DNA from 3 places in the Bradyrhizobium sp. Kon10 genome. Region 1 is predicted to be linked to each of the others. Evidence: predicted binding sites of a transcription regulator. Region 1 holds the regulator's gene; each other region holds the start of a gene.

What was found. Region 1 encodes LexA, which represses DNA repair genes until DNA is damaged. Its sites were predicted from a motif close to TGTTCNNNNTGTGTTCNG; they were not measured.
Region 2: a site for LexA is predicted at 3,136-3,153, ahead of AC0L2O_RS33495 (ATP-dependent Clp protease adaptor ClpS). Genes of this name have one in related genera too.
Region 3: a site for LexA is predicted at 4,546-4,563, ahead of AC0L2O_RS23320 (ribonuclease T2 family protein). Genes of this name have one in related genera too.

What each region holds. Positions count from the first base shown of each region.
Region 1 covers NZ_JBVVOZ010000005.1:114,971-125,278, reverse strand. The annotation lists gene AC0L2O_RS09970 (YadA-like family protein) at 1-1,114, opposite strand, end outside; gene AC0L2O_RS09965 (helix-turn-helix transcriptional regulator) at 1,512-2,639, shown strand; gene AC0L2O_RS09960 (molybdopterin molybdotransferase MoeA) at 2,744-3,955, shown strand; gene lexA (transcriptional repressor LexA) at 4,132-4,833, shown strand; gene AC0L2O_RS09950 (hypothetical protein) at 5,020-5,223, shown strand; gene AC0L2O_RS09945 (hypothetical protein) at 5,415-5,846, shown strand; gene AC0L2O_RS09940 (ComEC/Rec2 family competence protein) at 6,029-8,326, opposite strand; gene AC0L2O_RS09935 (DUF2171 domain-containing protein) at 8,421-8,654, opposite strand; gene AC0L2O_RS09930 (YybH family protein) at 8,764-9,150, opposite strand; gene AC0L2O_RS09925 (glutamine--tRNA ligase/YqeY domain fusion protein) at 9,158-10,308, opposite strand, start outside.
Region 2 covers NZ_JBVVOZ010000045.1:23,219-33,526, forward strand. The annotation lists gene AC0L2O_RS33490 (tannase/feruloyl esterase family alpha/beta hydrolase) at 1-1,360, shown strand, start outside; gene AC0L2O_RS33495 (ATP-dependent Clp protease adaptor ClpS) at 1,384-3,102, opposite strand; gene AC0L2O_RS33500 (DHA2 family efflux MFS transporter permease subunit) at 3,210-4,823, opposite strand; gene AC0L2O_RS33505 (HlyD family secretion protein) at 4,771-6,018, opposite strand; gene AC0L2O_RS33510 (TetR/AcrR family transcriptional regulator) at 6,108-6,797, shown strand; gene AC0L2O_RS33515 (MarR family winged helix-turn-helix transcriptional regulator) at 6,840-7,313, shown strand; gene AC0L2O_RS33520 (enoyl-CoA hydratase) at 7,326-8,096, shown strand; gene AC0L2O_RS33525 (methyl-accepting chemotaxis protein) at 8,223-10,304, shown strand.
Region 3 covers NZ_JBVVOZ010000017.1:114,645-124,952, forward strand. The annotation lists gene AC0L2O_RS23290 (MarR family winged helix-turn-helix transcriptional regulator) at 243-785, shown strand; gene AC0L2O_RS23295 (response regulator) at 782-1,513, shown strand; gene AC0L2O_RS23300 (ATP-binding protein) at 1,530-2,918, shown strand; gene AC0L2O_RS23305 (DUF3617 domain-containing protein) at 2,932-3,462, opposite strand; gene AC0L2O_RS23310 (hypothetical protein) at 3,550-3,843, opposite strand; gene AC0L2O_RS23315 (hypothetical protein) at 4,025-4,489, shown strand; gene AC0L2O_RS23320 (ribonuclease T2 family protein) at 4,610-5,326, shown strand; gene AC0L2O_RS23325 (23S rRNA (adenine(2030)-N(6))-methyltransferase RlmJ) at 5,508-6,368, shown strand; gene AC0L2O_RS23330 (cold-shock protein) at 6,620-6,835, shown strand; gene AC0L2O_RS23335 (outer membrane protein) at 6,922-7,545, opposite strand; gene uvrC (excinuclease ABC subunit UvrC) at 7,796-9,871, shown strand; gene pgsA (CDP-diacylglycerol--glycerol-3-phosphate 3-phosphatidyltransferase) at 9,967-10,308, shown strand, end outside.

The DNA.
Region 1 (10,308 bases):
TGCTGGTGCCGATCGAGACCTGGTTGGGCGCTGATGTTGTCGCACCCGCGCCGATCGCGGTCGAATTGGCGAAGGTCGCCGTGGCGCCCGCACCGACCGCGGTCGCGCCGGTGGCGCTCGCCGTGCTGCCCTGGCCGATCGCGGTCGTGGCGTCGCCGGTGGCGTTGCTGTTTCGGCCGAACGCGCTCGCTGTCAGGCCATTGGCGATGCTGCCTTGACCAGTCGCGGTTGCGAAATCCCCATTTGCCAAACTGCCTTGGCCGATCGCGGTCGCACTGTCGCCGTGGGCGACGCTCTGGGCACCCGTCGCGGTCGCGTTGGTACCATTCGCGTTGCTGAGACTACCGGTCGCGGTCGCGTTCACACCGTTCGCGACGCTGCCTTGTCCCGTCGCCGTCGCGTTGGTCCCGTTTGCGTTGCTGCCTTGACCAGTCGCGGTCGCGAAATCGCCATTTGCGAAACTGCCTTGGCCAGTCGCGGTCGCGCTGTCGCCGTGGGCGACGCTCTGGGCGCCCGTCGCAGTCGTGAAGGTGCCATTTGCAGAACTTTGAATACCTGTTGCCGTTGCATCAAAGCCATTTGCCTTGCTTAGACTACCGGTCGCGGTCGCGTCCGCGCCGTTGGCGGTGCTGGCCTGTCCCGTCGCCGTCGCGTTGGTGCCGTTAGCAAAGCTAGCTTGGCCTGTCGCGGTCGCGTTGGTGCCGTTGGCATCACTGGTTTGTCCCGTTGCCGTCGCGTTGGTCCCGTCTGCGGTGCTGACCTGTCCAGTTGCGGTCGCGAACGTGCCGTTCGCAAAGCTGTTTTGTCCCGTCGACGTCGCGTAGGCGCCGTTTGCGATGCTGCTTTCTCCCGTTGCGGTCGCGGAGATGCCTTTGGCCTGACTGACATGTCCTGTCGCCGTCGCGCCCTCTCCGCTCGCGATGCTGCCCGCACCGTAAGCCGTCGCGTCGGAGCCGGTCGTGGTGGCCTCGCTGCCAACCGCTGTCGCGTTGCCGCTGGGCGCGTTGATCACGCCGCCGCCGGCGGCGTAGTCGGCAGAAAGAGCTGCCGAAGGGTAGAGCACCGCACCGGCACCCAGCACACCCACGCCGGTCAGCATGCTGCTGGCGAGCAAGCCGGCCTTACGAGACAGGCGCCTAAGTGCCCCAAAAATAGTGTGGTGACGCCGATGCGCGTACATGAGAGCCCCTCGAACGGACGGCCCGATTCTGTCGATTGACCTACCGCTCCGGGCAGCTTCTCCAAGCCGCAGGACGATCGCATCTGACGTTCGTCAGAGATCGGAGGGAAAGCGGGCCTTTCGACCTGAATGTTTGAGGAGTGAGACATCGCAGCAACATCCCGCAATATGCTTGCAATTCAGCATTGCACCTCGCCTTCGCCACTCGCGAACCTCAGATTCCCGATGCCGCGCTGCTTTGCGGCAACATCGGCTCGACTGCCGCTTTTCTGTCCTTGCCCCTGGCGCGGCGCTGCGCTGAGATGCCTCATTGCATTTTAAGGCATTTGTCTTGGGGACGGACGATATTTCCAACGACTCCGTATTGGACCTCATCGGCGCCATCTACGAGGCCGCGCTCGACGGAAGCCGCTGGGAAAGTGTGCTGACGCGCATCGACGAGGCGATGGGCGGTCGCATCCTGTTCGGTGTCTATGACCCCGCAAACGGCCTCTCCAGCCTGGTGTCGCCGCGCATCGACCCCGACCGCGTGCAAGAGCTACTCGGCTGGGCGCCGCGCAATCCCCTGTTGCCGCTTGGCATCGGCAGGACGCCGGGCGAGGTCTTCACCATCGGCGACTTCATCACACGCGATGAGTTCACCGCGACCGACTACTACAACGAATGGTGGCAGCCAGCCGGCTTCGATACCGAGCCCTTGACGACGAATTTGCTGGTCGATCATAACGCCACGGGCATCCTGACCAGCCATCGGCCGTCCAATTTGCCTTCATATGACGATAACGCACGGCGGCTGTTTGCGACGCTGGCGCAGCATCTCGTACGCGCCGTTGCCATCCAGCGGCGTACCCACCAGCTCGACGTCACCGGCCGCGCCGCGCTGGCGGGACTGGATGGGCTAGACCACGGCTTCGTTCTCGCAGACGCTCAGGCTCGCCCGATCTTCGTCAATCGCCGGGCGCGCGAATGGCTCGATGCCGCCGACAGCATCGTGCTTGAGGCGGGCGCGCTGAGCGCCATCAACAGCGAAGACGGCCGCTCTCTGCAATCACTGATCGGCTCGTGCAGCATCGATCATCCCGATCGCATCGGCGGCGAGATGAGCTTGCGGCGGCATCCAGGCCGCATGCCGCTGCACGTGCAGGTGACGCCAGTCGGCACAGATTGGGCGGAGAGTTCGGTGCCGCTTGCCTCCGGCTGGCGATCGAGCGCGATGGTGCTCATCACCGACCCCGAGCCGGACGCGAGATCAAGACTCGACGCTTTGCGCACGCGTTACGGCCTCACTCGTGCAGAAGCCGCCTTTGCGCTCGAGATCGTCAAGGGCGGCGGCCGCAAAGCGACGGCGGAACGGCTAGGGATCACCGACGGAACCGCGCGCAGCCATCTGTCGAAAATCTTCGACAAGACGGGCGTGAACCGGCAGGCCGAACTGGTGCGGCTATTGCTCCATAGATAAGCTGCGTCCACGCGCATGCACGTCCGTTTTGCCTCGACGGCCACTGTCGGCTAGAACGCTTGCCGCGACCCGATTGTCGTATTGCCCGAGCAGGAGTTTTCACCGTGGCCCTCATGCCGGTTTCCGACGCGCTTGCCGCGGTGCTTGCCGGCGCAGAGCCGCTGGCGGAAGAGATGGTTGCGCTCGACGAGGCCTGGCACCGGGTGCTGGCGCGCGATCTCGCGGCGCGCCGTACGCAGCCACCGCAGGCGATGTCGGCCATGGACGGCTACGCAGTGCGCGCCGCCGACGCGGCCAGGATCGATGCACAGCTCAATCTGATTGGCGAGGTCGCAGCCGGCCGGCCGTTCGCGGGAACGGTGGGCGCTGGCGAAGCCGTACGGATTTTCACAGGCGGCGTCGTTCCCGATGGCGCGGATGCGGTCGTGATCCAGGAGGATACTGCGGTCGAGGGCAAGCGCGTCACGATCAAGGAAGCCGCCCTCATCGGACGGCACATCCGCCTTGCCGGCGTCGATTTTCGCGAAGGCGATTTGCTGCTGAAGCGAGGAACCCGACTCACCGAGCGTGACCTGGCGCTCGCGGCCGCGATGAACCATCCGCGCCTGCCCGTCCGCCGCCGGCCGAGAGTTGCGATCCTCGCAACCGGCGATGAGCTGGTGATGCCCGGCGTCACCCCCGGCGCGGGTCAGATCGTTTATTCCAACGGCTATGCCCTGCACGCGCTCGCGCGCAGCGAAGGCGCCGAGACCATCGACCTCGGCATCGCCGCCGACACGGTTGAGGCGACCACGGCCGGCATCCGCCGCGCCCGCGACAGCGGGGCGGATGTCCTGATCACCACCGGCGGCGCCTCGGTTGGCGACCACGACCTGGTCAAGCCGGCGCTCGAGGCCGAAGGCATCTCGATGGCGTTCTGGAAGATCGCGATTCGCCCGGGCAAGCCGATGATGCACGGTCAGCTCGGCGCGATGCGCGTGATCGGCCTGCCCGGCAATCCCGTGTCGTCCTACGTCTGTGCGTTCCTGTTCATGGTGCCGCTGATTCGCGCGCTCTCGGGCCGCGAAGTGATTCACCACCGTCGCGAACGCGCCGTGCTCGGCCGCGATGTCGGTGCCAACGACCAGCGCGAGGACTATCTTCGCGCGCGCCTTGAATTGCGCGACGACGGCACCCTCATCGCTCATCCCGTGAGTCATCAGGATTCCTCGCTGCTCGCGAATCTGGCTGCCGCACAGGCACTTCTCGTACGTGCGCCGTTTGCGCCGAAGGCCGAGGCAGGCACGCCCTGCGAGGTGCTGCGATTGCCGGTCTGAACGCGTCGCTCGCTCGCGTTCCGCGAAGTTTGTCGCGTTCACGCTAAATTAAGCAGTTGCGGAACACATATCGAACATATAGTGTCCGTTCATGATTTGTTTCGAGCATGTAGCGGCTCATCGCTGAACTCAGCGTCTCGGAATCGAACGACATCAACCGGGGGAATTTGGTCGAGATGTTAACGCGCAAACAATACGAGCTTCTGCGGTTCATCAGCGAGCGGCTGAAGGAAAGCGGCGTGCCGCCCTCCTTCGACGAGATGAAGGACGCGCTCGATCTGCGCTCGAAATCGGGCATCCATCGCCTGATCACCGCGCTCGAGGAGCGCGGCTTCATCCGGCGCCTGCCCAACCGCGCCCGCGCCATCGAGGTGATCAAGCTGCCGGAGCTTCAGGCCGCGGCCGGCAGCCGCCGCGGGTTCACGCCCAGCGTCATCGAGGGCAATCTCGGCAAGGTCCGCGCGAGCTCCAGCGGGTCGGCGGATGACGGCGAGCGCCCCGTCGCGGTGCCCGTGATGGGCCGGATCGCGGCCGGTACGCCGATCGAAGCGTTGCAGACCCGCAGCCACACCATCAGCGTGCCGCCTGACATGCTCGGCTCCGGTGAGCACTACGCGCTCGAAGTGCGCGGCGATTCCATGGTCGATGCCGGTATCCTCGACGGCGACATGGCGCTGATCCAGCGTAACGAGAGCGCCGATACCGGCGACATCGTTGTGGCGCTGATCGACGACGAGGAGGCAACGCTGAAACGTTTCCGGCGCCGCGGCGCCTCGATCGCGCTCGAGCCGGCGAACGCCTCGTATGAGGTTCGCATCCTGCCGCCCAACCGGGTGAAGATTCAGGGCAAGCTGATCGGGCTTTACCGGAAGTATTGAGCCGGCTGCGGACGGTCGGCAGGCCGCCGCGCACGAGCGATTGGAGCGGACGATTGTCCGCTCCGGCTGGATAGTCTTTCTGGTTTTGCACAGATTATCCGGCCACCCCTCCAGCGCTACATCCTCGGCACGCCGCGACGAAGCACACACCGCTTCGCAGGGCTTTGAGAGACCGAGGAGAGAACCATGCGCAGCATTATTCTGAGCACTGTCGCGATGGCGCTGATCGCAGCATCAGCGTCGCAAGCCCTCGCGGCGCAGTCACAGCACCATCTCGGCAAAGCAGCGCGGGCGACGAGCGAGCAATTCCGCAATGCCCGCAACGCGGTCGAGCAGCCGTCGCAACGGGCCTGGCAATATTCCGGCTGGTCGGCGCCCGCTGGCCGCTAATGGCGAAACTGCCCGAATGCACGGGAGCAGGCTTTGTTCCTCGCGCAATTGAAAAAGATATTGTGATTGCAGCGCGCGAACCAAGCCGCAGATTTGCCCACAACCAAGCAGACGCTTGCAGGCTTCTACTCTGATAGAGGCCTGCGCCTCAGAAGAGGCGCGGGTCGCTATCCTGATTGAGGAGCACCCCGATGTGTGACTACAGCCTGCACGCCGTCGCGACGCGTCCCGCAGAAGTCGGCGAGACAATCGTCACGACAACTTTCCGCGGCACCTCGACGCGCGGCTTCGCCTCCGAAGCCGATATGTCGGTCGCGGTCTGTCTGCTGCCGGGAACGGAGCTCGCCTTCGCCGACAGCGTCCGCTACGACAATCGCTGGATCTGGACGCGCACCATCAACTCCCGCGTCGGCAAGTTCGGCAAGGTCGATCCGCACATTCCCGATCGCCATCACGACGCCATCGAATTTCCGGACGGCAAATACGTGCTGGTGACGCAGCTCGTCGAAGGCCAGCGCGCCACCGTGCTGCAATTGCCGGTGACCCAGCCGCTCGGCGAGCGGGAGCAAAAGCCAGAGATAGCCGACAGGCAGCCAACGATCACCCGCCTGCCGATCGGCTGACGCCGCCGACCCCAACGAGGGGTCGAGGCCCGGATTGAAATGCCCATCGCCGGCCGAGGCCGGCGAACTGGAGCGGTTTGCATCTCGCAAAGCCGATCGAATGGGATCCGCCCGCCGCACGTCGGACGGCCAGCCATTCCGGCCCGACGATCGGCTGAGAGGTCAAATCCAGCCCTCGGCTTTCAGTCCTCGGCTTGGAGATCGGCCTCGGACGGCGTTGCGTCATTGCTCCGGGGAGACGCTGTCTTCGTCTTCGGCGCGAGGCTGCCATCATAATCCGCCGCGCCTGCGGCAGCCGGCGACCAGGGACGGTCTGCGCCCCTTGCCTTCACCGCCTGAACGGCAAAACCATCACCACGCCGCATCAGCGCGAGCGCGCCCTGGCTTGCGAGACGCTGACGATCGACCACCATCGCCGTGCAATCCGGCGGCGCCGGCCGGGCGGTCACCACCAGCGCGGCACGATTGCAATCATCGGCCAGCGCGCCGATGCGCAACGCAACTGCGACCAGGCGCCCGTCGGCGAGCGGCGTGACGCAGCCCAAATCGTCGCACGAGACGCCATCGGCCAGCGACGCACTGCCGGCATCACGCGGATCGGCGTCGGCCGCCAGCCATTCCTTGAGCAGAAAGCTGTCCTTGTTCATCCTGATCAGATGCAGCTGCCCGTCCCTGCCCCGCACCGCGACGCTCTGCCCGTCACCGGCGATCAGGATGTCGGGTTGCCGGACGGACAAGCCCCAAAGGATCGCAACCAGCAGCACCAGCGCGCCCGACCAACGCAGCGGCGTGCGCAACAATCCCATCAGGACGAGCCCGAGGCTCGCCGCGACCAGGGGCGCGGTGCCGAAGGCGCCGATATGGCCGACCGCGCCCGGCAATGCCGCGACCCATCGCGTGACCGCGATCATCCAATCGATGCCGATCCCCATCAGCCACCAGAACACGCCGTCCAGTCCGAACGGCGCCGCAAGCAAGCCCAACAGCCCGGCAGGCATCACCAGCGCCGAAACCACCGGCATGGCGCCGAGATTGGCGAGCACGCCGTACGGCGTGACGCGGTGAAAGTGGAAGGCTGCGTAGGGCGTGGTCGCAAGCCCCGCGATCATGGAGGCCATGAACAGCATCGCGATCTCGCGCCCACCCCACATCGCGATCCGCGCAGTGGTCGAATGATCCGGCGAGGCAAACAGGTTCGGCATGCCGACCTGCACCAGCGCCACGAGCCCCAGCGTCGCCGCGAACGACATCTGGAAGCTCGGATGCACCAGCGCCTCCGGCGCGACCGCAAGCACGATCAGGGCTGCCACCGCGAGGGTGCGGAAAGTAATGGCGCGGCGATCGACGATCACGGCGATCAACACCACCGCCGTCATGAAGAACGATCGCTGCGTGGCCACTTCCGCGCCCGACAGCAGGAGATAGAACGCGGCGGCGAACAGTGCGGCCGCCGCCGACCATTTCTTGATTGCGAAGCCGGCGGCCAACCCAGGAATGAGCGCGAGCAGCGCCCGCACCGCGAAGAACACGACGCCGGCGACCACGGCCATATGGTAACCCGAGATCGACAGCACATGGCCGAGCCCCGAGATGAACATCGCATCATTGACGGGCGTGGTGATCGCGTCGCGGCGTCCGGTCAGCAGCGCGGTCGCGATGGCGCGGTTGTCGCCGTCGAGGGTGGCACGGATGCGTGCGTCGATGGCGTCGCGCAGCCCCTGCATCATTGCGGCGTAGCGCAGCCTGATGCCCCCGGCTTCGGGCGGGGGCGCCACCGTGATTGCCCCCATCGCGAAACCGGAGGCACCGATGCCCTGGAAGAACATGTCGCGCGAGAAGTCGTAGCTGCCGGGCCGCAATGGCGAGAGCGGCGGCATCAGCCGCGCCTTCAACTGCACGAAGCTGCCGACTTCGGGGGCCGTCCCCTTGCGCACCGACAGCCGTACACGCTCCAGCTGGATGTCGCCGCGTTGGGTCTCCATCGCGGTGACGCGGAGCACGAACCGGTCGGTGCGCTCACGGATGTCACGCGTCTCGACGAAGCCCGACAGCGACACGGAATAGAGCGGCTTTGCCAGCACGGCATGAGCGATGCGCGCGGTCTTCCAGGTCGCCATCGCAAAGCCGGCCGCGACCGCCGCGATCATGATGGCTGGCGCGAAGAATCGGCCTCGCCGCAACAGCATAGCGCCGAGCGAGAGCACGGCCGCGGTCGCGGCTACGACCCAAAGCACCGGCTCACGATCGGCGGCAAAATAGAGCGCGATCCCGCAGCCGAAGGCGATGGGGACCCAGGGAAACAGCCGCCCGGCGCCGGCCTCAGCCCGCCCCCATTCGCGCAGCGTCTCGACCAGTGAGGGCCAGACGCCGAAGCCCGCTGGCGCAAAGCCGCCGGCGGACGCGGGGCGGCCCACGGGCCAAGTTCCCGCGATCCCTTGTGCGATCCCTTGGGAGCGTACTGGCCGCCCGGGCTCCGCCATCGTTACACCTGACAATACGCAACGGAGCTCGAAGCTACCGGAACGTGTAGGCAGGCGAATAGCGGTACAGATCAGGAACGAACGGCTTAAAAGCCTACTTTTCCTCTTCCATCGTCACGGCCACATCCGCCTTGGCGGAGAGCCGGACCTTGTTGCCCTCGACGTCGGCGACGAGGCCCTTGTCGATGAAGTGATGATGGCCCTTGTGGCTACCCTCGCCGCTGTCCTTCTTGGTCAGCTTGATGCGATTGCCCTCGATCTTGTCGACCGTGCCGATGTGGACGCCATCGGCGCCGATGACTTCCATATGTTCAGCGATGTTCTGCATGGGGGATCCTCTTCTGGACCCGATCAACGCGTGAGAGGCGGTTCGGTTCTGCCGGGATTCCGGGGCTCCTATCGGCGCGAGCCCGGAATGACGACACCCAATTACGAGGCTAGATCAGCGGTGCCTGCGACGAGGCGTGGTGATTGACGATCTTCCAGTCGCCGGCCTCGCGGATGATGACCCAGCTCATCTTGACGATGAGATCGGGTCGCTCGCCGGCGAGGTCGAACGAGATGGTCGCAGCCATGTTGATCAAGTCCGGCCCCGCCCGCACCACCTGCACCTTGGAAAACGCCGCGCGCGGCTTGCGCCATCGCGGCAGGCCGTTGAAGTACTCGGCAACGCCGTCCCTGCCCCGGTAGAGTCTTGGGTTTGATCCGAAGAAGAACGCGTTGGTCGAATAGAGCGACGACAGCGCGGCGGCGTCGAGCCTGGCGAAGCCGGCGCACCATTTCGCGATGATCGCGGAAACGATTTCGTCGGCTTCGTTGCTCATATGCGCCTCAGCCCTTGGCGACTTCCTTGGCAAACGTGTCGCGCAGACCGATGGTTTGCGAGAACACGGGCTTGCCGGGCGTGGAGTCCTTGTCGCGCACGAAATAGCCCTGCCGCTCGAACTGCATCGGCTCGGTCGCATTGCTTTCGGCGACCGAGGCCTCGACCCGGGCGTCGGACAATATCTCCAGCGACTGCGGGTTGAGATCGGCGGCGAAGTTCGAGGCGTCCGGGCTCGGGTTGGCGAAGAGCTGGTTGTAGATGCGGATTTCCGCAGGCTTGGAGGTCGCCGCCGAGAGCCAGTGCATGGTGGCCTTGACCTTGCGGCCGTCGGGCGCATTGCCGCCCTTGGTCGCGGGATCGTAGCTGCAGCGCAGCTCGACCACCTCGCCGTCAGCGTTCTTGATCACGCCGGTGCACTTGACGAAATAGGCGTAGCGCAGCCGCACCTCGTTGCCCGGCGACAGGCGGAAGAACTTTTTCGGCGGGTTCTCCATGAAGTCGTCGTGCTCGATATAGAGTTCGCGACCGAACGTGATCTTGCGCGTGCCGGCCGAGGGATCGTCGGGATGATTGATGGCGTCGAGTTCCTCGACCTGCCCTTCCGGATAATTCTCGATCACGACCTTCAGCGGCCGCAGCACCGCCATGCGCCGCTGCGAAGTGCGGTTCAGCTCCTCGCGAATACAGAACTCCAGCATGCCGACATCGACGACACTGTTGGCTTTGGCAACGCCGATGCGCTTGACGAATTCGCGCAGCGCCGCCGGCGGTACGCCGCGGCGGCGCATCCCCGCCATGGTCGGCATGCGCGGATCGTCCCAGCCCGCGACATGGCCTTCGCGCACGAGCTGGGTCAGCACGCGTTTCGACAGCAGCGTGTAGGTGAGGTTGAGCCGTGCGAATTCGTACTGGTGCGGCCTCGACGGCACCGGCAGCTTCTCGATGAACCAGTCGTAGAGCGGCCGGTGATCCTCGAACTCCAGCGTGCAGATCGAGTGCGTGATGCCCTCGATCGCGTCCGACTGGCCGTGCGCATAGTCATAGCTCGGATAGATCGACCACTTGTCGCCCGTGCGCGGATGATGCGCGTGCAGGATCCGGTACAGCACGGGGTCGCGCAAATTGATGTTGCCCGCAGCCATGTCGATCTTCGCCC
Region 2 (10,308 bases), on a different contig from region 1:
CAATCTTCCGCTCGAATGGAACGGGCGCTCCCTCCAATATGGCGGCGGCGGTTTCAACGGCGTGCTGATCACGGGGCTCTCGTTGCCGCCGGCCTATCCGTTCGACAAGCCGTCCCCGCTCGCGCGCGGCTTCGTCACTTACGGCACCGATTCCGGCCATGAATCCAAACCGGGCGAGCCGCCGCAGCTGTTCGCACTCAACGACGAAGCCTTCGAGAATTTCGCCCACCGCGCCTACAAGAAGGTGCGCGACGCCGCCGTGATGCTGATGCAGCGCGCCTACGGCAAGGCGCCGGTTAAGATGTACTTCATGGGTTCGTCCGAAGGCGGCCGCGAAGGCCTCACCATGGCGCAGCGCTATCCCGACGACTTCGACGGCATCCTGGCCCGCGTGCCCGTCATCAACTGGGTTGGCCTCCAGCATGCCGGCACCCGCTCGGGTCTCGTGACCATGGGCGAAGGCTGGATCAATCCGGCGCAGGTGAAGCTGGTCGGCGAGGCGGTGCGGACCGCTTGCGACAAGGCCGACGGCTCCGACGATGCGCTGGTGCAGGACCCCGTCGCCTGCAGGGCGGCGTTCAAGGTCGAGACGCTGCGCTGCAAGGCCGGCCAGAGCGGCGACCAGTGTCTCACCGATGCGCAGATCAAGGCGATCGACACCCTGCATGCAACGTACAAATTCCCGTTCGTGCTCGCCAACGGTCTCGACGATTACCCGGGTTGGGGCGTCTCCGGCGAAGACACGCCGGCATTTGGCCCGACCGGTGGCTGGGTCGCATGGTGGCTCGGCACCGCTCCACCGGCGCAGCCGCCCGCACCCAACAACGGCATCGCCTGGATCTACGGCGCCGGCGGCATTCAATATGTCTTCGCGCGCGATCCCAAGCTGGATGTCACCACCTACAAGGTGGAGGAGCACAAGGCGCGGCTGCTCGAGGTCTCGAGCCTGATGGATTCGACCGATCCCGATCTCAGCCGCTTCCGCGCCCGCGGCGGCAGGCTGATCATACTCGAACACATGGCCGACTATGCACAGAGCCCCTATGCCGGGATCCGTTATTTCGAAAGCGTCGAGCGCAAGCTCGGCAAGTCAGAGACGGCCGAGTTCGCGCGGCTCTACACCGCGCCGGGTGTCGACCATGTCGGCTCCGGCGCACCGGCCAATGTCGACATGCTGAGCACGCTGGTCGACTGGGTCGAGAAGGGCAAGGCACCCGGCGATCTCGAAGTCACCGAGCAGAAGGTCGAGGCGCCGTCGTTTGCGACGTTGCGCGCGCTGCCGCTGTGCCGCTGGCCGGCCTGGCCGCACTACAAGTCGGGTGCGGTGACGGAGGCATTGAGCTTTACCTGCGCGCCGTGAGGAACGGCGCGCTGCTCGCAGCGTCACCCCGCCGCCATGGCTTGTGCGCCGCCCAGCAATTGCGCGTTGAGCCGGCCGCCGGAGAACAGCATGTCGTCGAGCGCCTCGTCGATGTCGGCAGAGATCACGGAGCTGCCGCCGTCACGCGCGAGGCTCGCTTGCGCCAGTCGCCGCATCAATTCCTTGATGAAGGCGCAACTCGTGCCCTCGCTGCGCCGGGCCGCCTCGGCGACGACGGGGTCCTCGATCGGGAGAGCCTTGCCGTAGAGCCGGACCAGCTTGCCACGGCCGGTCTCGTCCGGCAGCGGCACTTCGATCGCCTGATCGATCCGGCCGGGGCGACCGGCCAGCGCGCCCTCAAGGTCCTCCGGCCGGTTGGTGGTCAGGACGAACAGGATGTCCGCATCCTCCTTCAGCCCGTCCATCTCGTTGAGCAATTTGTTCAGCATCGATTCCTCGCACGGGCCCATGTCGTCGCGGTCGCGGGCGATGAGATCGACATCCTCGATCACCACCATTGAGGGCTGGAGCAGCCGTGCCAGACTCATATAGGCGCCGAGAAGGCCGATTTGCTCGGCCGTGATGATCAGCGTCGTATGTCCGGGCAAATGCGTTGCGAGATAGCGGATGGTGTGGGTCTTGCCGGTGCCGGGCGGCCCGTACAGCAAGATGCCCTTGCGCGTGGACTGACCCAGCCGGCGGAGCTGATCGCGGGTGTTGACGAAATTCAGCACGTTGCGATCGAGCAGGCGCAAGGTCTGCTCCGGCAGGATCACCTCGCTACGAGCGACCGGCGGCAATCGATGCACGGTGATGCCGCGCGAACGCCCGCGGTAATCGCTATCTGCGTCGAGTGAGAGAATCTTGCCGCGATAGGTACGCGCGGCCTGCACGGCCTCTTCCAGTTCACTGAAGCATTGCTGGACGAGGGCAGCGCCTGTGGACCCCGACGGCACCAGGATCTCAATCCGGAGTCCAGGCTCACGGCTATACTCGCGATGCGCGGAGAGCAAGACTGCGTAACGAAGATCATCCTGCTCGCACAGCCACAAGCCATTATCGAGGCACTTGACGGGGCTCTTCTCGCCAACGTCGACGTCGGAATATTGCAGCGGCGCAATCGCGACCGCATAGCGGCCGTCCTTGAGGAGTCGCGAAATCGACAGCGTTTCGTAGCGTTGCTCCTCGTTCAGCCCGAGCAAGCGGACGGCCTTGCCAAAGAGCCGGTCGATCCCTGCCTGGACGTCGACCCGCATATGCCCGGGAAACTGGCGGATCGTGGTCACGAGCTTGCTGCGCGCCATGCTGGCAAAGTGCCAATCGAGAACGTCGCAAGCAAAGTCGAAATTCTCTTCCTGTTCGTTCGACGGCCCATCCGCCGCACGCATGCATTCGCTGCACAGCCAGACCGTGCGGTTGCCGATCCGCACGTCCGTCTGTCCCTCAGGCTTGCCACAGAGCTCGCAAGCAGTCTTGATCGCCTCAAGCGTGAGCTGCAGCCGGTGGCCGGCCAAGCCGATGGATTGTTGCGCAGATTTGAAAAGGGCTTCGGCGACGGATTGCGGGTAAGGTCCGCAAACCGCCTTTTCCTTCTGCTCGATCTGAGTGACCAGCGCGGTCGCTTCACGCTCTGATTTGCCGAAAACCTGACGGAGCAGATCCGTCACGAATTGGTCCGGCGTATCGTCGTCATTATGAATGACGATCTGGGTCGGCTGGTTCTCGCCACACCTACTATTCATTACGGAAGATCTCCGGGACAATCTATGATTGAACGGAACGAATAGGGAACATAAAACGACACGGCCGTCAAGCCGACCGCCGTGATAAATTGAGATGAGCTCGAATTCTAATGCGCCGGGCCGCCGGCCGCCTTCACGCGCCGCGTCAGCAGCACCGCGATTGCGGCGAGCACCAGCACCACGCCGATGACGGCAAACGTGTCGGAATAGCCCATCACCAGCGCTTGGCGCTTCACCGTCTTGCCGAGCGCGATGATGGCCTGCTCGCGCGCGGCGTTGGGATCCGGCACGCCATGGGCCATGAAGTAGTCGGTCATCTGCGCAATGCGGCTGCGGACCTCCTCGCGGCCGAGCGTGACCGACTGGCCGATGATATTGGAGTGGAATTGCTCGCGCTTGGTGATGATGGTTGCGAGCGTCGCCGTGCCGATCGCGCCACCGAGGTTGCGAAACATATTGCTGATGCCGGAGGCCGCGGCCGCATCCTGCGGCGCGATGCCGCCGGATAGCACCGAGGTCAGCGGCGTCAACACCATCGCTTGCCCGATCGCGCGCACGATGTTCGGGATCCAGAGCTGGTCGCCGGCATAGTCCGGCGACATTGCCGTGTTCATGAAGCAGCTGTAAGCGAAGATCAAAAGACCGGTGATCGCGATATAGCGCGTGTCGAAGCGCTGCATCAGTTTGGGGATCAGGGGGATCAGCACCAGCTGCGGAAGACCGGTCCAGGCCAGCACATTGCCGATCTGCTCGGCATTATAGCCCTGCGCCTGGCCGAGATAGGCGGGCAGCATGTAGACCGAGCCGAACAGCGCGAAACCGACCATCGTCATCGCAATGGTGCCGAAGCCGAAATTTCGCTGCGTCAGCAGCCGAAGCCGGATCAGCGGCTTGTCGATCGTGAGCTCGATCGCGACAAACAGCGTCAGGCTGACGGCCGCGATCACGGCCAGCTTGATGATGAAGGGCGAGGAGAACCAGTCGTCCTTGTTGCCCTCCTCGAGGACGGCTTGAAGGGCCGACAGACCGATCGCCATGGTGACGATGCCGGCCCAGTCGCCCTCCTTCAGGAGGCTGAGCTGCATCTTCTGCCGCTCCAGAGTCAGATAGAGCGCAGTCACCATGACGGCGGTCGGGATCACGTTGACGAAGAAGATGGTGCGCCAGCCGTAGTTTTCGGTGAAATAGCCGCCGATGGTTGGGCCGATCGCCGGCGCAAAGGTGACGGACAACGCGAAGATCGCGAGCCCGACCGGCTGTTGCGGCTTCGGCAGCTTGGTCAGCACCAGCGTGAACGCCATCGGGATCAGCACGCCGCCGGCAAAGCCCTGCAAACCGCGCATCGCGATCATCGACGGCAGATCATGGGTGAAGGCGCAGGCGACCGAGAACACGGCGAACAGCACCGCGCTCGCAAGCATGTAGCGGCGGAACGAGAACACGCGGCTCAAATAGTCGGTCAGCGGGATCACGATGATCTCGCCGATCAGATACGAGGTCGAGATCCAGGAGCCGTTGTCGGCGCCGGTACCGATGCCGCCTTCGATGTTGAGCAGCGAGGCATTGGTGATCTGGATGTTCAGGATCGCCATGAACGAGCCGATCATGGCGGCGAGCACGGCGATCCAGGTCGCGACGCTGGCGCGATTGGGATCGGCGACCGTGCGATCAGACGTCGCGGCCGGTGGTGCGGGCGTCGAAATTGAGAGGCTGTCTGACATGGCACGACCCTCCGGAAACGAGCTTCGCTTTGGGCGCTGTGGCCGCATGGGCGGTCGGCGCGGTCGAACGTGTTGCGATGGTGGGGATCACGGACATGCCGGGCCGCAGCGCAATCGCGCCCCCGCGCCCGGCATCGAGCGCGATCCTGACGGGGATGCGCTGCACCACCTTGGTGAAGTTGCCGGTGGCGTTGTCGGGCGGCAGCAGCGCGAATTCCTGGCCGCTTGCGGGTGCAATGGAATCGACGTGACCGTGCACGAGCTGGCCCGGGAACATGTCGACCTCGATATCGACGGCCTGACCGGATCTCACGTTGGTGAGCTGCGTCTCCTTGAAATTGGCGACGACATAGGCGCCATCAGTCGGCACGATCGCCATCAACTGCGTGCCGGCCTGCACGAACTGGCCGACGCGCAAGGAGCGATTCCCGACCACACCGTCGATCGGCGAGACGACATTGGTGTAGCTGAGGTTCAGTTCGGCCTGATGCTGCACGGCCTCCGCGCGCGCGGCCGCCGCCCTGGCCTGCACGATCTCGGCCTTGAGCAGATCGATCTGCTTGAGGGCCGAGGCGAGATTGGCGGTATCACGCTCGAGCGTCGCCTGTGCCGAGGCGATGCGTGACTGCGCCTGCTGCGCGTTCTGCACGCTGCCGGAGCCCGTCGCGGCAAGATCGGTGTAGCGCTTGTTGTCTTGCGCAGCGAAGGTGAGATTGGCCCGATCGACATCGAGGGTTGAGCGCGCCGCCTTGATCACCGCCTGCTGCACGTCGAGTTGCGCTTCCTTGCTGGAGATGGTCGCGTTCGAGGCCTGAACATCGGCACGCGCCTGGTCGAGTGCGACCCTGAAGTCGCGGTCGTCGATCCGTGCCAGCACCTGGCCGGCCTTCACATGCTCGTTATCGGCCACGAGGACCTGATTGAGATAGCCGCTGACCTTTGGCGCGATCGTGGTGTTGTCGGCCTTCACATAGGCGTCGTCGGTGGAGACCAGGTACTGCCCGACGGTCCAGTAATCATAGCCGTACCAGCTGGCGCCGGCCAGCACGACGATCGCCGCCCCCGCCAGCAACAACTTGCGAAAATTGAGCTTTTCCCGACGGCCGGGGGAGGTCGCCGCGGGCAGCACGCCCGCCGGGACGTTTGCGGGAACGGCGGTCTGGGCTGTGGCGGTTGGGGCGGTGTGCACGGTCATGACCGGCTCCTGATTTAGGAAACTTGACGATTTCCAAAATAGGACTAGCTTTGAGACTGTCAATGGAATGACAGGCATCATTTAAAAACATGGCTCAGGCAAAATCGTCAGGAGCGAAATCTCCGGAGGCAAAATCTTCTGAAGATTGCCGTCCGCGCGGCCGGCCACCGCTGCGCAGCGACGAGGAGACGAAGCAGATCGTCCTGGAGGTCGCGCGGCACGCCTTTGCCGCGCACGGCTACGCGGCGACCAGCACCGAAGAGCTGGCGCGCAGCGCCGGCATCTCGACCAAGACGCTCTATCGTCTGTTTCCCGGCAAGGCGGTGCTGTTCGAGGCGATGTGCGCGGACCGGCTCGAGCGGCTGCTCTCCGATGTCAATCTCCGGGCACACGACGCGGTCGATATCGACGCGGGCTTGCGCGCCGCGCTGCTTGCCTGCGCCGATCTCGCGCTCGATCCGGAAGTCGTGGCGTTGCAGCGCATGGTGCTCCAGGAATCGGTTGCGTTTCCCGAACTCGCCGCGAATTTCTACAAGAACGGAATTTCCCGCACCGCCTCTACGCTCGCCGGATGGCTGCGCGCGCAGGTGAAGAAGAAGCTGATCGCGATCGACGATGTCGAGGAGGCTGCGGGTATGCTGATCGGCATGGTCGCTTCCGCACCGCAGCGCGCGGCGATCTACGGCGGCATGCCGCTGCCGTCGCGTCAGGATATCGAGCGGCGGGTGCGAAGCTGCGTCGCCTTCTTCCTCGACGGCTGCCGCCGCGTGTCGAACTAGAGCTCCTTTGACAAAGTTGTCGCCGCCGGCTATTTATTTCGCATGCGAAGTAATGCAGCGGCGGCGAAGCACCATCGGCTGATCTACCTGCTCAGCGTCGCGCAAAGGCGGTTGCAGCGTTGGATGGCGGCGCAGCCCTCGAGCGAGGTGACGCCTGCGCAGGCCGGCCTCCTGTTCATCCTTGGCAAGCAGGACGGCAGTCTGATGGGCGAGGCGGGCACGGCGCTCGATCTCGGCCCTGCCGGCATCTCAGGGCTTGTCGATCGCACGGCGGCGGCCGGGCTGGTCGAGCGGCGCGCTGATCGCGAGGACGGGCGAGCCTGGCGGGTCTGGCTGACGCCGACGGGCCGGACCGCGCTTGCGCAAGCAAAGGCTTCGGCAGCCGAGATCAATGCAGCTCTGAGCGACGGATTTACCGTTGCCGAGATCGATATCGTCGCGCGCTGGCTGAGCAGCATTCAGGACAAGTTTCCAAGAGACCCGACAAGAGACCCGACCACAGATGCAGAGCAATAACAGGAGAGAGCGATGACCGAGCATGTCCGGATCGAGAACAACGGCGGAATTCTCACCCTCGCGCTGGCGCGCCCCGACAAGAAGAACGCGCTGACCGATGCGATGTACGGCAAGCTCGCCGACACCATCGAATCGGCCGAACGCGACGCGTCCGTCCGTGTCGTCCTGATCCGCGGCGAGGGCGACATGTTCACGGCCGGCAACGACGTTGGCGAGTTCGCGGCTGTTGCGTCGGGCAAGTCGGACGGAAGCCGCAACGTCGTGCGCTTCATCCAGTCGCTGGCGCGCTGCACCCGACCGCTGGTCGCAGCCGTCCAGGGCCGCGCCGTCGGGGTCGGTACCACGATGCTGCTGCATTGCGACCTCGTCGTGCTCGCCGACAACGCGCAATTGTCGACGCCCTTTGTCAGCCTTGCGCTGGTGCCGGAAGCTGCCTCCAGCCTGCTGATGCCGGCGCGCATCGGCTATGCCCGCGCTTATGAGATGTTCGCGCTCGGCGAGACGGTGCCGGCGAAGGCCGCCCTGGACTGGGGCCTGGTCAACAGGGTCGTGCCGCTCGACCAGCTCGACGCCGAGGCATTGGCGCTTGCGCAGCGTCTCGCCCGCCAGCCGGCCGGCGCGCTCACCGCGACCAAGCGGCTGATGCGCAACGGCGAGGCATTGGTCGCGCAGATGCAGGCCGAAGGCGAGCAGTTCGCGCAGCGCCTGCGCACCGCGGAGGCGCGCGAAGCGTTCACCGCGTTCGCCGAGCGTCGTCCGCCGGATTTCACCAAAGTCGCCTGACGGACCGCCGGGAGGGGGACCAGGCCGGAAAGCAGGCCGGAAAGAAAGGCATTTTACCACAAGCTTAACGAAACATTGGCAGGTGGCGATGCAGGGTGCCGCTCGTGAAGAGTAGGTCCCCGGCCCATGGCAATGTTTAAGAAATCGGTAAGCTCGCTTCTCTTGACCCTGATGGCGCTGCTGGCTGCCGGTGCGCTGGCCAGTACGGCGAACCAGATGCTCGGGGCCTTTGGCCGCTATAGCGATAGCCTTGAGACGGCGCGGCTTGCGACCGCCGACAAGGCGATCTTCCAGGGCGTGGTGGCCCTGCGCAGCAATCGGGGCGACGCCCAGAGCGCTCTGCTCGGCGAGGACGACCCCCGGACAAAACTCGGCGAGGCGGAGAAGGCCGAGCAGGCTGGCCATGACGCCATCACGGCCGCGCTCGCGACTGTCGATTTCGGCCGCCGCGACGAACTGGCGAGCACGCTGAAACAGCGCTGGAACGAAGCCGCACCGCAATTCCAGCTATTCTACGACGAGGCCAAGCGTCCGCGCGCCGAACGCAAGATCGAGCGGACCAACTCCTGGTACGATGCCGTCACCAAGGTAATCGACACAGCAAACCTCGCCTCTACCGCCGTGTCCAACCGCGCCTGGATGGATGATCCGTTCATCGCCCGCATGATCCAGGTCCGCCGGCTCGCCTGGCAGGTGCGCGACCGCTACGGAATCCACTGCTCGGCGCTGCGCTCGAACGTCAACAGCAGCAAGCCGCTCGACGACAACCAAAAGCGATCGCTGGCGCAATGGGATGGCACGATTGCGTCCGGCTGGTCCGGCATGACCGAATTGCTGGCGGCGCCCGACGCGACGGCCGAATTGGTTGCCGCAGCGAAGGAGGCGCAGGCCAAGACCGAGGGGGTGCTCAAGCAGATCGGCGACATCACCAGGAATTTCGACGGCAGCGGCAAGCCGGCAATGGCTGCGTCGGAGTGGAACGCGCTTTGCCAGTCGCCCTTTGCGTTGATCGTTGCGGTCGCGAACCAGGCGTTGGACCAGTCGATCGCGCGTGCGGAGACCGTCCAGGCGAAGGCACTCACCAACCTTGTGGTGCAGTCGCTCGCCTTCGTGCTGGCGCTTGCCGTGACCCTGGCCGGCGTCTTTGTGGTGCGCAATCGCCTCATGCGGCCGGTTCGTGCCATTCTCGGCGCCATCGCGCGGATCAGCGCTCGCGACTATGCGACGCACGTTCCGCAATCGCGATATCCCGACGAGTTCGGCACCATGGCCGCCGCGCTCGAAAGCCTGCGCGAGAGCGCGGCGACGGCGGAACGTCTGGGCCAGGAACGCGAATCCCAGCAGGCGCTCCAGATTGCGCGCTCCGGCACCGTCGATGAGGCCTGCCGCAGTTTTGACGACACCGTGCAGGCGGTGATCCACAGCGTTGCCGCGTCGGCCAAGGAGCTCGATGCGACCGCGAGTGACGTCCGCCAGCTGGCCTCGGAATCGAGCAGCCAGACCGCCGCGGTCTCCTCCGCGGCCGAGCAGGCCACCAACAATCTGGAGACGATTGCGGCGGCGACCGAGGAACTCTCCGCCTCCGTCGGCGAAATCTCCGCACAGGTGCAGTCCAGCGCGCGCGAGGCCCGCGAAGCGGTTTCCCAGGCCGAGCAGACCAACGCCACCGTCGAAATCCTCGACCAGACGGCGAGCCGCATCGGCGAGGTCGTGAAGATGATCAACGCGATCGCCGGCCAGACTAATTTGCTGGCGCTGAACGCAACCATCGAGGCCGCCCGCGCCGGCGAAGCGGGCCGCGGCTTTGCGGTCGTCGCCGGCGAGGTCAAGAGCCTCGCTGCGCAGACCGCGACCGCCACCGAAGAGATCTCGCGTCAGGTCGCGGAGATCCAGGGCGCGACGGGCCAGGCGGTCGGCGCCATCCGCTCCATTGGCCGTTCGATCAACGGCATCGACGAGAAGATGACGGCGATTGCAGCGGCCGTCGAGCAGCAGCGCGCGGCCACCACCGAGATTTCGCGCAACTTCCAGCAGGCCGCGCAAGGCACCCGCGAGGTCACCGACACCATCGGCAGCGTCGCCCAGCTCAACCAGGAGACCGGCAATGCCGGCACGGTGCTGTTCCAGTCGGTGAAGAAGATGTCGGCCGATGCCGACCGCCTCCGCGTCGCGGTCGAGGGCTTTTTGGGTGCGGTGAAGACCGCCTAGTCTC
Region 3 (10,308 bases), on a different contig from region 1:
CAGCCTTGTTGCGGCCGGTTTCCGTCGCCAGCATGTCGCCGAGGACATGCTTTTGCCGAAGGCGGAAGTCCAGTATGTTTTGCCGAAATGCCGCTCGACAATCGCACGGTAGTTCTGAGTCGGCCTTCGCCGCCTGTCCGGCTCTCGCTGCGGCCGCCTGCTTCGATGCCACCTGACGCGAAACGATCTAAAATTTCGTGCGGGCTGATCGTTTTGTAACATTGGACCCAAGATACGTCAATATGCCTGACATAAATTTCGCGACTCCCTCTCATGACGCCGCCGGGCCCAGGCCAGCCGCGTCCGAAGGAAGCAATTTGCGCTGGGATATCATCGAGCTGCTGTTCTTTGCCTATCGCGACTTCGTCGGCGATCCCGACCAGGAGCTGGAGGCGTTCGGCTTCGGCCGGGCCCATCACCGGGTCATCCATTTCGTCTACCGTTATCCCGGTCTCAAGGTCGCCGACCTCCTCGACGTCCTGCGTATCACCAAGCAGTCGCTCGGCCGCGTGCTCAAGCAGCTGCTGGACGAGGGTTACATCGTGCAGAAAACCGGCGACAACGATCGCCGCCAGCGCCTGCTCTATGCGACGCCGAAGGGCGAGGCGCTGGTGCAGAAGCTCGCCGGGCTCCAGACCACGCGCATCACCAAGGCGCTCGCCGAGCTGGCGCCGCAGGATGCCGACACCGTCAAGCGCTTCCTGCGCGCGATGATCGACCGCGAGGATCCGGACAAGGTGCTGCAGACGATCTTCGCCAACGTCAATCAAGACGCAAAGGAGTGACCGTGCCGCTTGCTGCCACGCTCGCCCGCCCGCCGGCGCAACCCGCCGACGATGCCCCGCATCTGCTGCTGGTCGACGACGACCGCCGCATCCGCGATCTGCTGTCGCGCTTCCTCGCCGGCGAAGGCTATCGCGTCACCACCGCCGCGAGCGCCGGCGATGCGCGCTCGAAGCTCCTGGGCCTGCATTTCGATCTTTTGATCCTCGACGTCATGATGCCGGGCGAAACCGGCTTCGATCTCGCGCGCTTCATCCGGACATCCTCCTCGGTGCCGATCGTGATGCTGACGGCGCGCCATGAAGCGGAAAGCCGCATCGAAGGCCTGCAAATCGGCGCCGACGATTACGTGGCAAAACCGTTCGAGCCGCGCGAGCTGGCGCTGCGCATCAACAACATTCTCAAGCGCGCCGCCCCACCGCCCCAGGCCGCGACCGTGGAGAAGATCGCGTTCGGTCCCTACGTCTATCACCTCGATCGCGGCGAGTTGCGCCAGGGCGAGGACGTCATCCACCTCACCGACCGCGAGCGCGAGATGCTGCGGATCCTCTCGGAGACGCCGGGCGACACCGTGCCGCGCAGCGCGCTGACCGGCAATGGCAGCGTCAATGAACGCGCCGTCGACGTGCAGATCAATCGTCTGCGGCGCAAGATCGAGAACGACCCCGCCAATCCGCTGTTCCTTCAGGCGGTGCGCGGCATCGGCTATCGGCTGGTGGCCTCGCCATAATAGTGAAGCGCGCCCCATGAGCACGATTGATACCGGCCTGACGCTGCTGCGAAGCGCCGCCGGGCGCGTCTCCGCCGCCAATGGCTGGATGGGCAACGCGTTCAAGGGCTGGATGCCGACCGGCCTCTATGCCCGCGCGCTGCTGATCATGATCGTGCCGATGGTGATCCTGCAATCGGTGGTCGCCTTCGTGTTCATGGAGCGGCACTGGAACACGGTGACGCGCCGATTGTCGGCCGCGGTGGTGCAGGACATCGCCGCGCTGATCGACGTCTACAAGGGCTATCCGCAGGACAAGGACCGCGACCAGATCCGCCGCATCGCGCAGCAGCGCCTCGGGCTGGTGGTGGATTTCCTGCCTGCCGGCGACATGCCGCCGCCGGGACCAAAGCCGTTCTTCTCGCTGCTCGACCAGACGCTCTCGGTGCAGCTCGGCCGCCAGATCGGACGCTCCTTCTGGATCGACACGGTCGGCCGCTCCAACCTGGTCGAGATCCGGATCCAGCTCGACGACGCCGTGATGCGGGTGTTCGCGCAGCGCAGCGCCGCCTACGCCTCGAACTCGGAGATTTTTCTGTTCTGGATGGTCGGGACATCCTCGATCCTTCTGATCGTCGCGGTGCTGTTCCTGCGCAACCAGATCAAGCCGATCCTGCGGCTTGCGGATGCCGCTGAAAGTTTCGGCAAGGGCCGCGAGGCGCCGAACTTCCGGCCGCGTGGCGCGCGTGAAGTACGACGCGCGGCGGTGGCCTTCCTGGAGATGAAATCGCGCATCGAGCGCACGATGGAGCAGCGTACCGCGATGCTCGCCGGGGTCAGCCACGATCTGCGCACCATCCTCACGCGATTCAAGCTCGAGCTGGCGCTGATCGGCGACAGCCCCGAGATGGAGGGTATGCGCAAGGACGTCGACGAGATGTCGATGATGCTGGAAGACTACCTGGCGTTTGCCCGCGGCGATTCCGGCGAGCAGTCGCAGCCGACCGACATGGCGCAGGCGCTCGAGGAGCTGCGCAGCGACGCCGAGCGCCACGGCCACACCGCGACCGTGACATTCCAGGGTCTGCCCGTGGTCACCGTGAAGCCGGCCTCGTTCAAGCGTTGCCTCGCCAACCTCGTCACCAATGCCGCACGCTACGGCAAGAGCATCGCCATCACCGGCCAGCGCGATCACCGCTATCTGACGGTCACGGTCGAGGACGACGGACCAGGCATTCCCGCCCATTTGCGCGAAGAAGTGTTCAAGCCGTTCCTGCGGCTGGACAATGCCCGCAACCAGGACGAGGGCGGCACCGGTCTGGGGCTGGCGATCGCCCGCGACATCGCCCGCTCCCACGGCGGCGACATCACCCTCGGCGATAGCCCGATGGGCGGATTAAGGGCGAGTGTGCGGATTCCGGTGTAACCGGCGATGTAGCCTACTTCGGCAGCAGCGCCTTCAGCTTGTCGACGTCACGCACGTTCATCTTGAAGCCGCCGGGCATCACGATGTCGCCTGGCTTCTGGTCGGGCTTGCAAGCCCCCAACCATTTGGCTTCGAGCGTCATGGTGGTGTCACGCCCCGCGGCGCCGGCCGGGCCGCCTTGCGCGTGCGAGGAGGTCTTCACGGTATAGGCCGAATTGAAATCACCGACGATCTCGGCATGCGAGGTCGTTGACATGCCGGCGACGCTGCACTCGGAATCGCTGACATAGCCAGTCGCTGTCTTCTTGATGTCCTGCTTGGCGCAGATCTGCTTGGCCATCGGAGAGACGTTGTTGTTCATCTCCTTGTCGACGGTCTCGTCGGTGCAATGCTGCATGGTCATCTCCGGCATCGCCGAGCCGGTCCGGACCATCTTCAATTCCCACAGCCCGGCCTTGCGCACCGGCAGGTCGTCGGCGCACGCCGCGCCTGCCGACAACACGAGGCCAACGACTGATCCGAGCAAAGCAAGCTGGCGCATCATGCGAGAGGCTCCCGGCTGAGATGTCGTGCGTTGTCTTGGTGTTGTCTTGGCGTCGTCGTGGCGTTCTCTTGCCGCTGCGGGAACGCCTCAGTAGAGCGTGCGGATCGGCCGGTCGGCCGCGCCATAGGGCACCCAGCGGCAGGCAAACGAGATGTAGCCGCCCTCATAGGCCTGTACCGCCAGGAACTTCACCACCTTGTCGTACCGCGCGCAGTGATCGACCGCGAGCTGCCGCGCATCAGCCTGCGTCGCCAGCGAATAGGCGATGATGCCGCCGGTGTCGTTGCCCTTGAACGGCGGGACCGGCAGGAGGTCGGCGCGCGCCGACTGGCTCGCCATCATACCCAAGGCAAGAAGGCCCGCAGCCGCAATGATTCGCATTCCCGTCACTCCAATTGGTTGGCGCCAGTCTACGGTGCCGCCGCAACCGTGAAAAGAACGGAAGTCCGGCTAGGGCGCGGTTGCCTTCAACTCGTCGGCAAGTGTTGCCGCGCTGCACTTGACCCGCCGGGGCCTTCACGGCACCGTTCGACCTTCGCAGATCATGCTGTCTGGATTGCCCATGCGCGCCTCGACCTCCCTCAAATCGCTCCGCTTTGCCGCCGTGCTCGGCCTCATGTTCGGGGCGCTGTCGCTCAGCGAGGCCAAGGCCGCCAATCCGCTGGAGCTGAATTTCTGGCTGAGCGGACCGCGCTATGACGGCCGCGTGGCCGATTGCGACAAGGCGCTGCCGACGATCGCCACCCAGTTCTGGGAAAAGGAAAGCTCGTTCTGGAATTCGTCCTTGAAGATCACGGGCTTCTCGGCGGTTCACGAGACCGCGTTCCGGCCGTGGGCGTCCGACAACATTCCGCGCCGCTACTGCAGCGGCGAGGCCATGCTCAACGACGGCAAGATGCGTCAGGTGCACTTCTCGATCGTCGAGGACGGCGGCTTCGCCGGCTACGGCCAGGGCGTCGAATGGTGCGTGGTCGGGCTCGATCGCAACTGGGCCTACAATCCGTCCTGCCGCGCCGCCAAGCCCTGATCGGAAGAGCCCCGATTCGGACGATCCAGCGGCCGGGAGCATGGCGGCCTGAAATTTGTTCTTGAAATGTTCCTATCGCCTGCTAGGCTCCTCTACACAGTCTAGTTGAGGGGCGTCGCCATGTTTCATTCCAGATTGCATTCGTTCTCCCGCCTGATGATCTCGCTTACGCTTGCCCTACCTCTTGCCCTGTCCCTTGCCGCAGGGCTGCTCGGCCTTGCGGGCAGCGCCCAAGCCCAGGACAGACGACAGAACGCGCCCGGCGAGTTCGATTTCTACGTGCTGTCGCTATCCTGGTCGCCTTCGTTCTGCGAGGAGGCTTCCGAGCGCGGCGGACGCTCGCAAATCCAGTGCGGCGGACGACCCTACGCCTTCGTGGTTCACGGCCTGTGGCCGCAATATGAGAACGGTTTTCCGGAATATTGCCAGCGGCCATCACCGCGGCTGAACCGCAGCATTGTCTCCTCGATGCTCGATCTGATGCCCGCCCCCGGCCTGATCTTCAATGAATGGGACAAGCACGGCACCTGCTCCGGGCTTACCGACCGCAATTATTTCGAGACCATCCGCAAGGCACGCGCGGCGATCAAGATTCCGGCCGAATTTCTCGACCTGTCGCAGGAAAAGACGGTGGCGCCCGCCGAGGTCCAAGAGGCCTTCATCAAGGCCAATCCGGGCCTGAGCAATGCGGCCGTCTCGGTCACCTGCAACCGGACGCGCCTGTCAGAGGTCCGCATCTGCCTCAGCAAGGATTTGCAGTTCCGTGCCTGCGAGGAGATCGACCGCCGCGCCTGCCGCCGCGACCAGCTGACCATGCCGCCGATCAGGGGTGGGTAGGGTCACCCTCAGATCGTCGTTCCGGGGCGCGCGACTAGTCCGCCGACGGGCGAAGGCGGAAGCGTGATCTATCATGCGCGATGCCGCGTGGTCGGTGTGAAATGGATTCGAGCTCGGTGCCGGCGCACCGCCCCGGAATGACAGCAGTTACTTTCATCGCCCGATGTCGTAACTCTCCACCATGAACTACCGTCACGCCTTTCACGCCGGCGGCTTCGCCGATGTCATCAAGCACATCGTGCTGGCGCGCATCCTGACCTATTTGCAGGACAAGCCGGCCGCCTTCCGCGTCATCGACACCCATGCCGGCGCCGGCCTGTACGATCTCGACAGCGACGAGGCGCGGCGCGGCGGCGAATGGCTGACCGGGATTGCGCGGCTGATGCAAGCGCGCCTCTCGAACGAAACCGTTGCGCTGACGAAGCCCTATCTCGACATCGTCCGCGCCTTCAATCCGAAGGGTGAGCTCAAGGCCTATCCGGGTTCGCCGCTGATCGCGCGCGGCCTGATGCGGCCGCAGGACCGCCTCGTCGCCTGCGAACTCGAGCCGAAGGCGCGCAAGGCGCTGATCGATGTGCTGCGCCGCGATGAACAGGCCCGTGTGGTCGATCTCGACGGCTGGGTGGCGCTGCCGGCCTTCGTGCCGCCGAAGGAGCGGCGCGGCCTCGTGCTGATCGATCCGTCCTTTGAAGCGAAGGACGAGTTCGAAAAGCTGGGCGCCGCCTTCTCCACAGCCTTCGCGAAATGGCCGACCGGTATCTATGTAATCTGGTATCCGGCCAAGAGCCGCCGCGCCACGGACGCGCTGGCGCAACTCGTGGCACGCAGCGCAGCCGCAGCAAAGCCGGCGGGAAAATGCCTGCGGCTCGAATTCAGCGCCGCACCGCAAATCGACGGCGCATCCCTGACGTCCACCGGGCTGCTGATCGTCAATCCGCCCTACACGCTGCAGGGCGAGCTCAAGGCGATCCTGCCCGAATTGGAAATGCCGCTCGGCCAGGGCGGAGCGGCCAGATTCCGATTGGAGGTGCCAAAGCCCTGAAGCGCGGTCATCTTTTGGGAAAAAGATGCAGTAGCGGTAGTCAATCTGCAACGAACCGTATTATGCTGTTTCTGTGACTGGCTTTACGTTCCGCTTCCGCGAATGGTTGCGGCGGAGTGAAGGCCTAACAAAGATCCGGTCGGACCGAATGGTCTGCCCAAGGATGGCCAGCTCCCGGGCTTCGTAATGCCCGGTCATGCCGTGACGCGCGTCTGCGTCGCGGCGGAGGAGCAATGAGGGGGAGTTTCCCGATGGCCATGACGGGAACGGTCAAGTTCTTCAACGGCGAGCGCGGTTACGGCTTTATCAAGCCGGACGACGGCGGCCGCGATGTCTTCGTTCATATCACCGCGGTGGAGCGGGCAGGACTGAAGGACCTTGCCGAAGGACAGCGTATCACATTCGAGGTCGAACCGGACAAGAAGGGGAAGGGACCCAAGGCGGTCAATTTGGTGATCCTCTCCTAGCGGACCTCGCACAACAACCTGGCGCAAAAAAAGTCCCGGCCGCGCGCGGCCGGGAAGCTGTAGTCCGGTATTTTCTTGTTTAGGTATCAGAAGTGATAGTTCACGCCTGCGCGCACAACGCTGGCGCTATAGCCGTTTGACACGCCTGTAATGGCGAACTGGCTGGTCGACAGATCGATGTAGAGATATTCGAGCTTTGCGCTCCAGTTCGGCGCGAGGCCCACTTCGGCGCCGACGCCGGCGGTCCAGCCGGCGCTGGTGTGCGACTCTGTCCAGCCAAACGTCTGCGCGCGCAGCTCGCCGAAGGCGAGACCCGCGGTGCCGTAGAACAAGACGTTGCTGAGGGCATAGCCAGCGCGGCCGCGCAGCGTACCGAACCAGGGATTGGAGAACTTCCACGGCGCAAAAGTATCGTCGGCACCGGCTGCCTGGATGTCGCCCTCGACGCCGAACACCCACGGGCCGTTCTGGAAATTGTAGCCGGCCTGCGCGCCGCCGACGAAGCCGGAGGGCTTTGCGGGATTGTTGTCCACCGAGCCCCATTCGTAGCCGAGATTGGCGCCGAGATAGGGGCCCGCCCAGCTATAGGCGTTCAGCGGTTGATTGACGGTATAGGGGGCGCGCTGCCCGTAGCTGAGATCGGCGGCATCCGCCGAAGCCGTCCAGCCCGCAGCAGCCAACGCGGCCACGCCCACAACGAGCCTCTTCATCACACACTCCAACGCAACTGCCGAAACCGTGCGATGCCCGCGCCGCCGCGCAAGGCAAAACCGCATGGTTACGGAACCAAGAACTTTTCGCGTAGGATTTATCGAGAGTTTTAAGTTAAAGGCCTGTTAAGACCCGTTACCGTGCTGTTAACAGACTTAAGAAAGCCTTACCGGGAACTGAGCCGGCCATCCTGTTCGTGCCGCTGAGCCGGAACTTCAAATCGGCGCCCTCAGCACCTAAATTCGTCCCATGATTCCCGATTCCACCGACAACCCGGACGACGCGCGCGCGCGCAAATCGCCGCGCGGCCCCACACCGGACGCCCCGCCCGAGCGGCTGACGCCGCCGGACGTCGATCCCGCCACCGCCGGCGGCGACGACGAGGACGATGCGCGGCTGCCGGACATCCTGGAAGAGAGCGGTGCGGTCGGCGAAGTGCCGTTGGCGACGGGCCATGAGGCGATCGAGCGTGCGGTCCGGCTCGCCCCGACCTCGCCCGGGGTCTATCGCATGCTCGCTGCGAACAGCGACGTGCTCTATGTCGGCAAGGCCAAGAACGTCAAGAAACGCCTGTCCAACTACGCGCGCGTCGGCGCGCCGCAGCCGGCACGCATCCTGCGCATGATCGCAGCCACGGTCTCGGTGGAGATCGTCTCGACCACGACCGAGACCGAAGCGCTGCTGCTCGAGGCCAACCTCATCAAGCAGCTGCGGCCGCGCTTCAACGTGCAGCTCCGCGACGACAAATCGTTTCCCTATATCCTGATCACCGGCGACCATTGGGCACCGCAGATCCTCAAGCACCGCGGCGCGCAGACCCGACCCGGGCGCTATTTCGGGCCGTTCGCATCCGCCGGCGCGGTCAACCGCACCATCACGGCGTTGCAGCGCGCGTTCCTGATCCGCTCCTGCACCGATTCCTTCTTCGAGAGCCGCAGCCGGCCGTGCCTGCTCTACCAGATCCGGCGGTGCGCCGGCCCCTGCACCCGCGAGATCGATTTCCCCGGCTATACGACGCTGGTGCGCGAGGCGACCGACTTCCTGTCCGGCAAGAGCCAGGCGGTGAAGCAGGAGCTCGCAGGCGAGATGGAGAAGGCGGCCAGCGAGCTCGAATTCGAGAGTGCGGCGCTATACCGCGACCGTCTCGCTGCGCTCTCGGCGATCCAGTCGCAGCAGGGCATCAATCCGCGCACGGTGGAGGAAGCGGACGTGTTCGCCATCCACCAGGACGGCGGCTTCTCCTGCGTCGAGGTGTTCTTCTTCCGCACCGGCCAGAACTGGGGCAACCGCGCCTATTTCCCGCGCGCGGAGAAGACCTTTACACCGGAAGAGGTGCTCGGCTCCTTCCTCGCCCAGTTCTACGACGACAAGCCGCCGCCGAAGAGTATCCTGCTCTCGCACGAGATCGAGGAAAGCGAGCTGCTCGCCAACGCGCTGTCGATCAAGGCCGGTCACAAGATCGAGGTCTCCACGCCGAAGCGCGGCGAGAAGAAGGAGCTTGTCAACCACGCCCTGACCAATGCGCGCGAGGCGCTCGGCCGCAAGCTCGCCGATACCGCGACCCAGAGCCGCCTGCTCGACGCGATGGCGACCACGCTGAGCCTGCCGCATCCGCCGAAGCGCATCGAGGTCTACGACAACAGTCACATCCAGGGCACCAATGCGGTCGGCGCCATGATCGTCGCCGGTCCGGATGGCTTCGTGAAAAACCAGTATCGCAAGTTCAACATCAAGTCGGAAGGGCTCACGCCCGGCGACGATTACGGCATGATGCGCGAAGTGCTGGAGCGCCGCTTCAAGCGCCTCGTCAATCCGCCCGAGGACAACGCGGCCAAGCCAAACGACAAGGCCAAGGACGACGATTTCCCGCAATGGCCGGATCTCGTAGTGATCGACGGCGGCCGCGGCCAGCTCAACGCCGTTCGGGAGATTTTCACCAATCTCGGGCTGACCCAGGTATCGCTGATGTCGGTTGCCAAGGGGCCGGACCGGGATGCCGGCCGGGAGACCCTGTTCATGCCCGAGCGCGAGGCGATCAAGCTGGAGCCACGCGACCCCGTGCTGTATTTCATTCAGCGGCTACGGGACGAGGCCCACCGCTTCGTCATCGGCTCGCACCGCAAGCTGCGCAAGAAGGACATCCGCGAGGCCGGCTTGCAGGAGATTCCGGGCATCGGCCCGTCACGTAAACGTGCCCTGCTGCATCATTTCGGAACCCTGAAGGAGATCGAGCGCGCCTCCATCGCCGATCTCGGCAAGGTTCCGGGGGTAAGCGCCGAGAGCGCCCGCAGGATTTTCGAGTATTTCCATCCCCAGCCGGGGTGAAGTGAAGGGGACCACGTCATAGGGGCGTCGCATCCCGTGCTCCATTTGTGAGCGGGACGGTTGACCTTCGGGCAGCAGCGGTATTGGTAGGACGGATGAACATCGCCACGACACGAGGGACGACCAGCCGCGCGATGTCCCTCCCGAACCTCCTGACCTACGGCCGGATCGCCGCGATTCCGGTCGTGGTTGGGTGCATCTATGCGCAGTCGATTTTGGATCAGCCGTTGTGGCTGCGCTGGGTCGCGGTCGCCATTTTCATCGCGGCCGGGGTGACGGATTACCTCGACGGTTATTATGCGCGGATCTGGAATCAGCAATCGGCATTCGGCCGCATGCTCGATCCGATCGCGGACAAGCTCCTGGTCGCCTCCTGCCTGCTGATGCTCGCCGCCGACGGAATCATCCACGGCTGGTCGCTGTGGGCCGCCATCGTG